One region of the Lysinibacillus sp. FSL P4-0201 genome, then DNA from elsewhere that is predicted to be linked to it. Evidence: a T-box and tRNA genes for the amino acid it is inferred to sense, from the RefSeq annotation. Region 1 holds a T-box; the other holds one or more tRNA genes.
What was found. The T-box of region 1 lies ahead of ileS (isoleucine--tRNA ligase). A T-box ahead of a tRNA ligase gene usually reads a tRNA of that ligase, here a tRNA-Ile.

Region 1 (4,401 bases):
CGTCCAAGTTCCACAACTGTTAAGACCGTTGCCATTTCTTGTTCAAGCTTCACATCCACTAGTTGATCGTCGAATAGTGGATATTCCTCAAGATGAACACTTTTTCCAGATAGTTGACGGTAGATATCCTCTGCTATAAATGGTGTAAACGGTGCTATTAATTGACAAATGGATGTCAGTGCCTCGTAAAGTGTGCTAAATGCACCTCGTTTATCTGCTGTCATTCCATTTGCCCAAAATCTAGCACGTGAACGACGTATATACCAGTTGCTTAACTCTTCCACCAATTGACCAATTTCCCGTGTAGCCTGTGTAAATTGATAATCATCCATGAAGGTTGTGACAAGCAAGATAGTGTGATGTAAGCGAGACAATATCCAATGATCTAGCTGTGAACGTGTACCTGTATTTGTAGCATCATACGTAAAGTCATCAATCTGGGCATACATGTCATAAAATTTAAACGTATTGTCGAGTGTATCCACCAGTTTAGATTTCGCATCTAAGACAATTTTCTTCGAAAAACGCTTTGGATTCCATGGTGAGCTATCAACTAAAAATGCCCAACGTAGAGCATCTGCTCCATACTCCTGTATTAACTCAACAGGCTCTAATGCATTGCCTTTACTTTTGGACATCTTCTGTCCATGCTCATCGAGTACATGCCCTAACGATAGCACATTTTTATAAGGTGGTTTTCCTGTAAACAAGGTCGATACTGCTAATAAGCTATAGAAAAATCCTCGCGTTTGGTCGATGCCCTCAATGACCACATCTGCTGGAAACTGATGCTGAAAGTTCGCTACGTCTTCAAAAGGATAATGCTGTTGGGCAAATGGCATCGAGCCACTGTCAAACCAAACATCGATAACTTCAGGCGTACGTTTCATGTCGCCCTGGCAGACAGGACAGGTACAGACAATAGCATCTATAAATGGCTTATGGAGCTCTAATTGTTCATTGACAGCTCCTTTGGCTAATTGTTGTAGCGCAGCAACACTGTTAGGTGCCTCCTCATGATTGCAATCCTGACAGATCCACACATTGAGTGGTGTCCCCCAATAACGATTACGACTAATATTCCAATCCACTAAGTTTTCTAGGAAGTTGCCAAATCGTCCATCCTTAATATGGCTAGGGTACCATGTCACCTGCTGATTATTTTGTAAAAGCTGCTCTTTTAATGCCGACATTTTGATAAACCAGCTATCTGTTGCATAGTACAATAATGGTGAATCACAGCGCCAGCAATGCGGATAGCTATGCTCATATTTTTCTTTAGCAAATAAAAGCTCTTTTGCTGCAAGCATTTTAATGATATCGACATCACAATCTTTCACAAATCGTCCAACAAGCTCAGGTACCGCTTCTGTATAACAGCCTTTAAGATCAACTACATTGACAAAGGACAAGCCATGTTGCTGCACCGTTTTATAATCTTCCTCTCCATAAGCAGGTGCTATGTGTACAATTCCTGTTCCACTATGCTCTGTCACATAATCTGCCATGACAATGATATGCCCTTTATCGACGGTTACATAGGAAAATGGTGATAGATAGGAAACACCTGCAAACTCCTGTCCGTCATGCTCACTTAATATTTCTACAGGCTCTGAAAAAACCTTTGATACCAACGATTTGGCTAGTATATAGATGCTGTTTGCATGCCTTACACGGACATATTGAAGAGCAGGATTCATAGCCAAGGCTACATTGGCTGGTAATGTCCAAGGCGTCGTTGTCCAGCCTAAGATATATTCGTCTCGATCCTCTAGCTTAAACATTGCAGTAACGGATAAATCCTTAACATCCTTATAGCCCTGTGCCACCTCATGAGAGCTTAAGGAAGTTTGACAGCTAGGGCAATAAGGTGAAACGCGATGTCCTTTGTATAACAGTTTTTCCTTGTGAACATGGCTTAAAATATGCCACACAGATTCAATATAGTCATTACTTAATGTTAGGTAAGGATCATCCATGTCAAGCCAGTAGCCAAGCTGCTCTGTAAAAGTACGCCATTTTTGCTCATAGGTAAAAACGCTCTTCTTACATGCTTGAATAAATTGCTCCACCCCATAGTTCTCAATCTCCTGCTTTCCTGAGATTCCTAATGCCTTTTCTACCCCTAATTCAACAGGCAACCCATGTGTATCCCAACCTGCTTTGCGTTCAACTAAATAGCCTTGCATTGTTTTATAACGTGCCACCACATCTTTTATGGTTCTACCAAATGCATGGCCAACATGTGGTAAACCATTCGCTGTTGGGGGTCCCTCATAAAATACAAAGGGCTGCTGTTCAGCACGATTACTTACGGATTTTGCAAAGGTCCCTTCTTGCGCCCATAATGTACGAATCCTTGTTTCTCGTTCAACCGTTGTTTCTTTCTTTTGTTCTTTCTGCATATTAGTTCCTCCTATACAAGCAAATTTGTATAAAAGGCATACAAAAAACCCCGTCCCAAGGAAAAGGGACGGGGTTAACCGCGAATACCACCCTAATTCTATTGACACGATGGCCAATAGCACTCAGCAACGTACAATCATACGTGTTCTTTTTAACGGTAGACACCCGGATTAGCTTACTCCATTCAGCTAATCTTCTCAGAGAGGATTTTCATGTAACACCTGCACACCGACTTCCACCAAATGTCGGCTCTCTGTAGAACAAAATGAAACACTACTCTTTCTCATCAACGAATTTGTATGCTTTTATTGTCCTTCATCTTAGCAAATTACCAATTGTCTGTCAACGGTGGACAATCTTAAAAAATTTCGTTGAGACAAGTGGCAATACTTTAATGGAGATCAGCATATTGTGGCTGTTGAATGGTTTGAATCAAAAAGCTCTTCAGCAATGTTTTACTATTGAATAGCACTAGAATGTCTAGCTTCTTGTTAGGGAGATTCCTTTACTATTTTCATTTCTACGATATCCTTATAATCAATGAATGGCTGAGCGTCATCGTTCCCAATCGACTGTCTATATTGAACTTCTACTCGATCACCAACTGATAGTGTTTGCGGGACATCCACTAGAGGAAACCATGTACCATTACTATGTTTTTGCACTAATTCATCGACAGATTTTTGCCCAACCTCGCTAGCCAAGACGCCTGAGACAACTAAAAATTCATGTTCCTTGATCGCTAAGACGGTTCCACTTCTGATGAGCTTCATTTGGCTGTCCTTTTCAGGGATTTTATATTTTTCTCGTAAGGAAGCAATGTCTTTATGATAATGTTGTTCTAAATAATTCATGGCTTCTTGCTCGACAAGCCATGTACGAATGGGACTACTTACATCCTTATAATCGGCTTGGCTTGCCTCCCATAACAAGTCAAATGTAGCCATTTTATAGGCAATTGGCTTGCCATAGTTCTCTATAAACCCTTCGTTTGTGACTTGCAACATTTGCAGAAGCTTATCATAAGTTGGCCGAGTATCATCCTCATAGCTCCACTCTTGCATGAACTGTTCGAGTGCCTTATCTACTTGCTCTTGTGTAGGTACTAGTTTTTTCGATTGCGCATAAGCAAAGGTCGATTCAAAATATAAAAAATTATCAAAACTTGCCTTATATAAACGATTCTTTCCGTTCATAAAAGAATCAAGTTGTAAATATAGCTCTAAAATCCGCTCATCTAATACGGGTGGAATAGTAGAAGCTTGCTGTTGTTGTTCATTATATTGCTGATATATAAACAGCCCTATGCAGACACTTAAAATCATAGCCAAAACACCGTATGTCCAGCGTTTTGCAGATTTTTTTTCTTGGCGTTGCTGTAAATGCTGAACCACATTTGTCATCACACGCTTTTTACTTTCTGATAAATCCTTTACTACGCGAGCATCCATTTTACTCATGCAGGAGCACCTCCCATTCAACATGCTGTAATTGTAGCTTCAATAACTCTCGCCCACGACGTAGCCTTGTTTTGACGGTGCTTTCAGGAATCGTTAACAGCTCTGCAATATCTACCACAGGCATTTCTTCAAAATAAAAATGTATAATGACCTCTCGCTGTTTGAAAGGGAGAGCTAGAATCGCATTTTCAATCAAAGTACGTTCATCTTGCTGTACAAGCATATCTCTTCTCATAACGGTTTGCTGCGGAAAAATCTTCTGTTGCACTTGAATTTTCCGATAGGTCCAGCTGCGTAAATAATCTTTACTTCGATTACTAACTAATTTCGATAAATACGCCTTTAGCTCCCCACGTTCCTCATAGTTTTGCTGATTATCATAGAATTTAATAAAGACATCCTGTACGATATCTTCAGCACTTTGTAAATCTCTCACATAGTAAAAGGCAAGACGAATAAGCCTCTCTGTATGCTGTTCCATTATTTTTTCCAGTTCATGAATTAGCAACATTCTTCCTCCTCTCTACCCTATAAA
Region 2 (4,401 bases), 1.0 Mb from region 1:
TACTCGCTGTGATTAAAGGTCCCTTACAAAAATTATTAATCGGTGAGCGTGTCATTTTAAATCTTATTCAACGTATGTCTGCTATTGCAACGGCTGCCCATCTTGCCGTTCAAGAAACAGTAGGTACTCACGCAAAAATATGTGATACGCGTAAAACACTACCAGGACTGCGTATGCTAGATAAATATGCTGTTAGAATTGGTGGTGCTTTTAATCATCGAAATGGCCTGTATGACGCAATTATGCTAAAGGACAATCATATTGCCTTTGCTGGTAGCATTACAAAGGCAGTTCAGACCGCTAGAGCGAAAGTCGGTCATACCGTAAAAATTGAAGTTGAAATTGAAACAAAAGAACAATTAGAAGAAGCTATCAACGCAGGAGCAGATATTATTATGTTTGATAACCGTAGCCCAGAAGAAATCCGTGCATGGCTTCCCATTGTTCCTCCCACTATTGCGACTGAAGCATCTGGGGGCATCACACTTGAAAATTTAAAGGCTTATGCCCAAACGGGTATTCAATGGATTTCACTTGGCTCCTTAACACATTCAGTTAAAGCTTTTGATATTAGTGCACTCGTTCAAATGAAAGGAGATCATTCCCTTGTCCATCACTAGTTTATTACAACAGACGACATTACTCCCAGAGCATTATCGGGCACTATCTGTAAAGGAAATGGAATCTCGTATTTTATCAATAAAGAAAAAATTAGGTCCTAAATTATTTATTCCTGGCCACCATTATCAAAAAGATGAAGTCATTCAATTTGCAGATGCAACTGGGGATTCTTTACAGTTAGCTCAATTATCCGCAGCAAATAAGGAAGCTGAACACATCGTATTTTGCGGTGTACATTTTATGGCAGAGACTGCTGATATGCTGACAACGAAACAGCAACATGTCTATTTACCAGATATGCGCGCTGGATGTTCAATGGCTGATATGGCTGATATTTATCAAACTGAACAAGCATGGCCAATTCTTCAAGAACTCTTTGGTGATACGATTATTCCTCTAACCTATGTTAACTCAACTGCGGCTATTAAAGCCTTTACTGGAAGACATGGTGGTGCTTGTGTCACTTCATCGAATGCAAAGGAACTTGTTCAATGGGCTTTTACCCAAAAACAGCGTATCTTCTTTTTACCTGACCAACATTTAGGAAGAAATACTGCCTATGATTTAGGTATACCTCTTGAAAATATGGCTGTTTGGAATCCGCATAAGAACTTGCTCGAAACAAAAGAGCCACTTGAAAATATCCAGGTTATTCTTTGGAAGGGTCACTGCTCTGTGCACGAAGGTTTTACTGTTCAACATACAGAGGTTATTCGCAAAGAACACCCGACTATGAGGATAATTGTTCACCCTGAGTGCAGCCGTGAAGTGGTTGCAGCGGCTGATGATGCAGGCTCCACAAAATACATTATTGATACAATCAATCGAGCTCCAAGCGGATCTGCATGGGCAATTGGAACAGAAATGAACCTTGTCAATCGCATTATTAAGCAGCATCCTGATAAACATATTGTCTCCTTAAACGAAAACTTTTGTCCTTGTTTAACAATGAATCGAATTGACCTTCCACATTTGTTATGGAGCTTAGAAAGTATTGAGCAAGGTCAACCTCATAACCGTATACAAGTAGATGAATATACTACCTCTGAAGCACTTAGTTCACTTGAAAGAATGCTAGCCAGAGGATAAATAGTTAAAACTTTTTAAACAGAAAGGTTGAAGATATAACCTTTCTGTTTTTGTTGACATAACACCTACTTCTAATAGTGCTAATGGCTTCCATTTGCGCCCCGCATTGCTATAATTGACACGACTTTATGCTCCATGATACTGTCAATTTGGAGGTGATACTAAATGGCTTTTCAATCGAAAAATATCTTTATCAATTTACCAGTAAAAGATCTAAACAAATCTATCAGTTTTTTTAAGGAATTAGGTTTTGAGTTCAATCAACAATTCAGTGATGAAACAACAGCCTCAATGATTATTAGCGAAAATATCTTCGTATTAATAATGGTTGAAGAACGATTTAAAGGATTTAGTAAGAAAGAAGTTACAGATACTACTACTTCTGCAGAAGCAATCTTATGTCTCTCTGCTGAAAACCGAGAACAAGTAGATCAATTAGTGAATAAGGCACTTGCCTCTGGTGGTAAACCTTATAGTGAACCACAAGATCACGGATTTATGTATGGTTGGGGTTTTCAAGATGTAGATGGGCATATCTGGGAAGTAGTTTATATGGATGAAAATGCATTGAATCAAGAGTAAATTTTGTATCTATGAATATCAAAAAACAGTAGATGCAATTGCATCTACTGTTTCTAGTATGACCCGTACGGGATTCGAACCCGTGTTACCGCCGTGAAAGGGCGGTGTCTTAACCACTTGACCAACGGGCCCATGGCGGAGAAGGAGGGATTTGAACCCTCGCGCCGGTTACCCGACCTACACCCTTAGCAGGGGCGCCTCTTCAGCCTCTTGAGTACTTCCCCAAAATAAAAATGGCTCCGAAGGCAGGACTCGAACCTGCGACAACCTGATTAACAGTCAGGTGCTACTACCAACTGAGCTACTTCGGAATAATGGTGGGCCTAAATGGACTCGAACCATCGACCTCACGCTTATCAGGCGTGCGCTCTAACCAGCTGAGCTATAGGCCCTTGGAGCGGGTGATGGGAATCGAACCCACGACATCAGCTTGGAAGGCTGAGGTTTTACCATTAAACTACACCCGCATAAATGGTGGGTCAGGACGGAATCGAACCGCCGACACTTAGAGCTTCAATCTAATGCTCTACCAACTGAGCTACTGACCCATTTCGTCCATGCTAAGCTTGCTCACTTTTTTGCTTCTCATGACTTTTATTTTAAAAATGGCGGTCCCGACCGGGATCGAACCGGCGATCTCCTGCGTGACAGGCAGGCATGTTAACCGCTACACCACGGGACCTTTTGGTTGCGGGGGCCGGATTTGAACCAACGACCTTCGGGTTATGAGCCCGACGAGCTACCACTGCTCCACCCCGCGATAATTTTATGTTGTTTCGAGTTTTTAAAGCACCATTTATAAAAATTTAAAACTGGAGGAGGTAGAGGGATTCGAACCCCCGCGCGGTGTTACCCGCCTGTCGGTTTTCAAGACCGATCCCTTCAGCCAGACTTGGGTATACCTCCGTTACAATATATAAATGGTGGACCTTGCAGGACTCGAACCTGCGACCGGACGGTTATGAGCCGTCTGCTCTAACCAACTGAGCTAAAGGTCCTTTAAGATGGCGGCAGAGGGGATCGAACCCCCGACCTTACGGGTATGAACCGTACGCTCTAGCCAGCTGAGCTACGCCGCCAGGATCTTTATACTGGTTAATTTACTTATGGTGGAGCCTAGCGGGATCGAACCGCTGACCTCCTGCGTGCAAGGCAGGCGCTCTCCCAGCTGAGCTAAGGCCCCATAATCTTTTTGGAAATGGTCGGGAAGACAGGATTCGAACCTGCGACCCCTTGGTCCCAAACCAAGTGCTCTACCAAGCTGAGCTACTTCCCGTTGTTCTTTTGGCGCGCCCGACAGGAGTCGAACCCATAACCTTCTGATCCGTAGTCAGACGCTCTATCCAATTGAGCTACGGGCGCATTTAAAATGGTGCCGAGGACCGGAATCGAACCGGTACGGTAGTCACCTACCGCAGGATTTTAAGTCCTGTGCGTCTGCCAGTTCCGCCACCCCGGCACATTTGGAGCGGAAGACGAGGTTCGAACTCGCGACCCCCACCTTGGCAAGGTGGTGTTCTACCACTGAACTACTTCCGCATGTGCATAAGCTTTTTTATCTGGCAATGAAAATAATGGTGCGGGTGAAGGGAGTCGAACCCCCACGCCTTGCGGCGCTAGATCCTAAGTCTAGTGCGTCTGCCAATTCCGCCACACCCGCTTATTATTATTTATAAATGGTGAGCCATGAAGGACTCGAACCTTCGACCCTCTGATTAAAAGTCAGATGCTCTACCAACTGAGCTAATGGCTCGAAAAAATGGTGCCGGCTATAGGAATCGAACCCACGACCTACTGATTACAAGTCAGTTGCTCTACCTGCTGAGCTAAACCGGCATATGGTGGAGGATGACGGGCTCGAACCGCCGACCCTCTGCTTGTAAGGCAGATGCTCTCCCAGCTGAGCTAATCCTCCTGGGTATTATGCCTAGCGACGTCCTACTCTCACAGGGGGAAGCCCCCAACTACCATCGGCGCTAAAGAGCTTAACTTCCGTGTTCGGTATGGGAACGGGTGTGACCTCTTTGCCATCATCACTAGACTTGCACATGGATGTGCTGGCTTCTGCATTACAATAAGGACATTGCATTCTTAGCAGAAGTTCCTATA

Region 2: it has a tRNA-Ile gene. The T-box ahead of ileS (isoleucine--tRNA ligase) is inferred to sense a tRNA for this amino acid. The anticodon was not compared.

Annotation. Positions count from the first base shown of each region.
Region 1 covers NZ_CP151995.1:2,515,316-2,519,716, forward strand. Annotated here, with positions in the region: gene ileS (isoleucine--tRNA ligase) at 1-2,405, opposite strand, end outside; T-box leader at 2,467-2,705, opposite strand; gene MKY76_RS12555 (DUF3221 domain-containing protein) at 2,898-3,866, opposite strand; gene MKY76_RS12560 (sigma-70 family RNA polymerase sigma factor) at 3,859-4,374, opposite strand.
Region 2 covers NZ_CP151995.1:3,559,521-3,563,921, forward strand. Annotated here, with positions in the region: gene nadC (carboxylating nicotinate-nucleotide diphosphorylase) at 1-620, shown strand, start outside; gene nadA (quinolinate synthase NadA) at 607-1,710, shown strand; gene MKY76_RS17850 (VOC family protein) at 1,876-2,292, shown strand; tRNA gene MKY76_RS17855 (tRNA-Glu) at 2,352-2,423, opposite strand; tRNA gene MKY76_RS17860 (tRNA-Ser) at 2,426-2,516, opposite strand; tRNA gene MKY76_RS17865 (tRNA-Asn) at 2,527-2,603, opposite strand; tRNA gene MKY76_RS17870 (tRNA-Ile) at 2,608-2,684, opposite strand; tRNA gene MKY76_RS17875 (tRNA-Gly) at 2,686-2,759, opposite strand; tRNA gene MKY76_RS17880 (tRNA-Phe) at 2,765-2,840, opposite strand; tRNA gene MKY76_RS17885 (tRNA-Asp) at 2,899-2,974, opposite strand; tRNA gene MKY76_RS17890 (tRNA-Met) at 2,978-3,052, opposite strand; tRNA gene MKY76_RS17895 (tRNA-Ser) at 3,106-3,198, opposite strand; tRNA gene MKY76_RS17900 (tRNA-Ile) at 3,214-3,290, opposite strand; tRNA gene MKY76_RS17905 (tRNA-Met) at 3,298-3,371, opposite strand; tRNA gene MKY76_RS17910 (tRNA-Ala) at 3,400-3,475, opposite strand; tRNA gene MKY76_RS17915 (tRNA-Pro) at 3,492-3,568, opposite strand; tRNA gene MKY76_RS17920 (tRNA-Arg) at 3,578-3,654, opposite strand; tRNA gene MKY76_RS17925 (tRNA-Leu) at 3,663-3,751, opposite strand; tRNA gene MKY76_RS17930 (tRNA-Gly) at 3,757-3,831, opposite strand; tRNA gene MKY76_RS17935 (tRNA-Leu) at 3,868-3,952, opposite strand; tRNA gene MKY76_RS17940 (tRNA-Lys) at 3,970-4,045, opposite strand; tRNA gene MKY76_RS17945 (tRNA-Thr) at 4,053-4,128, opposite strand; tRNA gene MKY76_RS17950 (tRNA-Val) at 4,132-4,207, opposite strand; rRNA gene rrf (5S ribosomal RNA) at 4,218-4,333, opposite strand.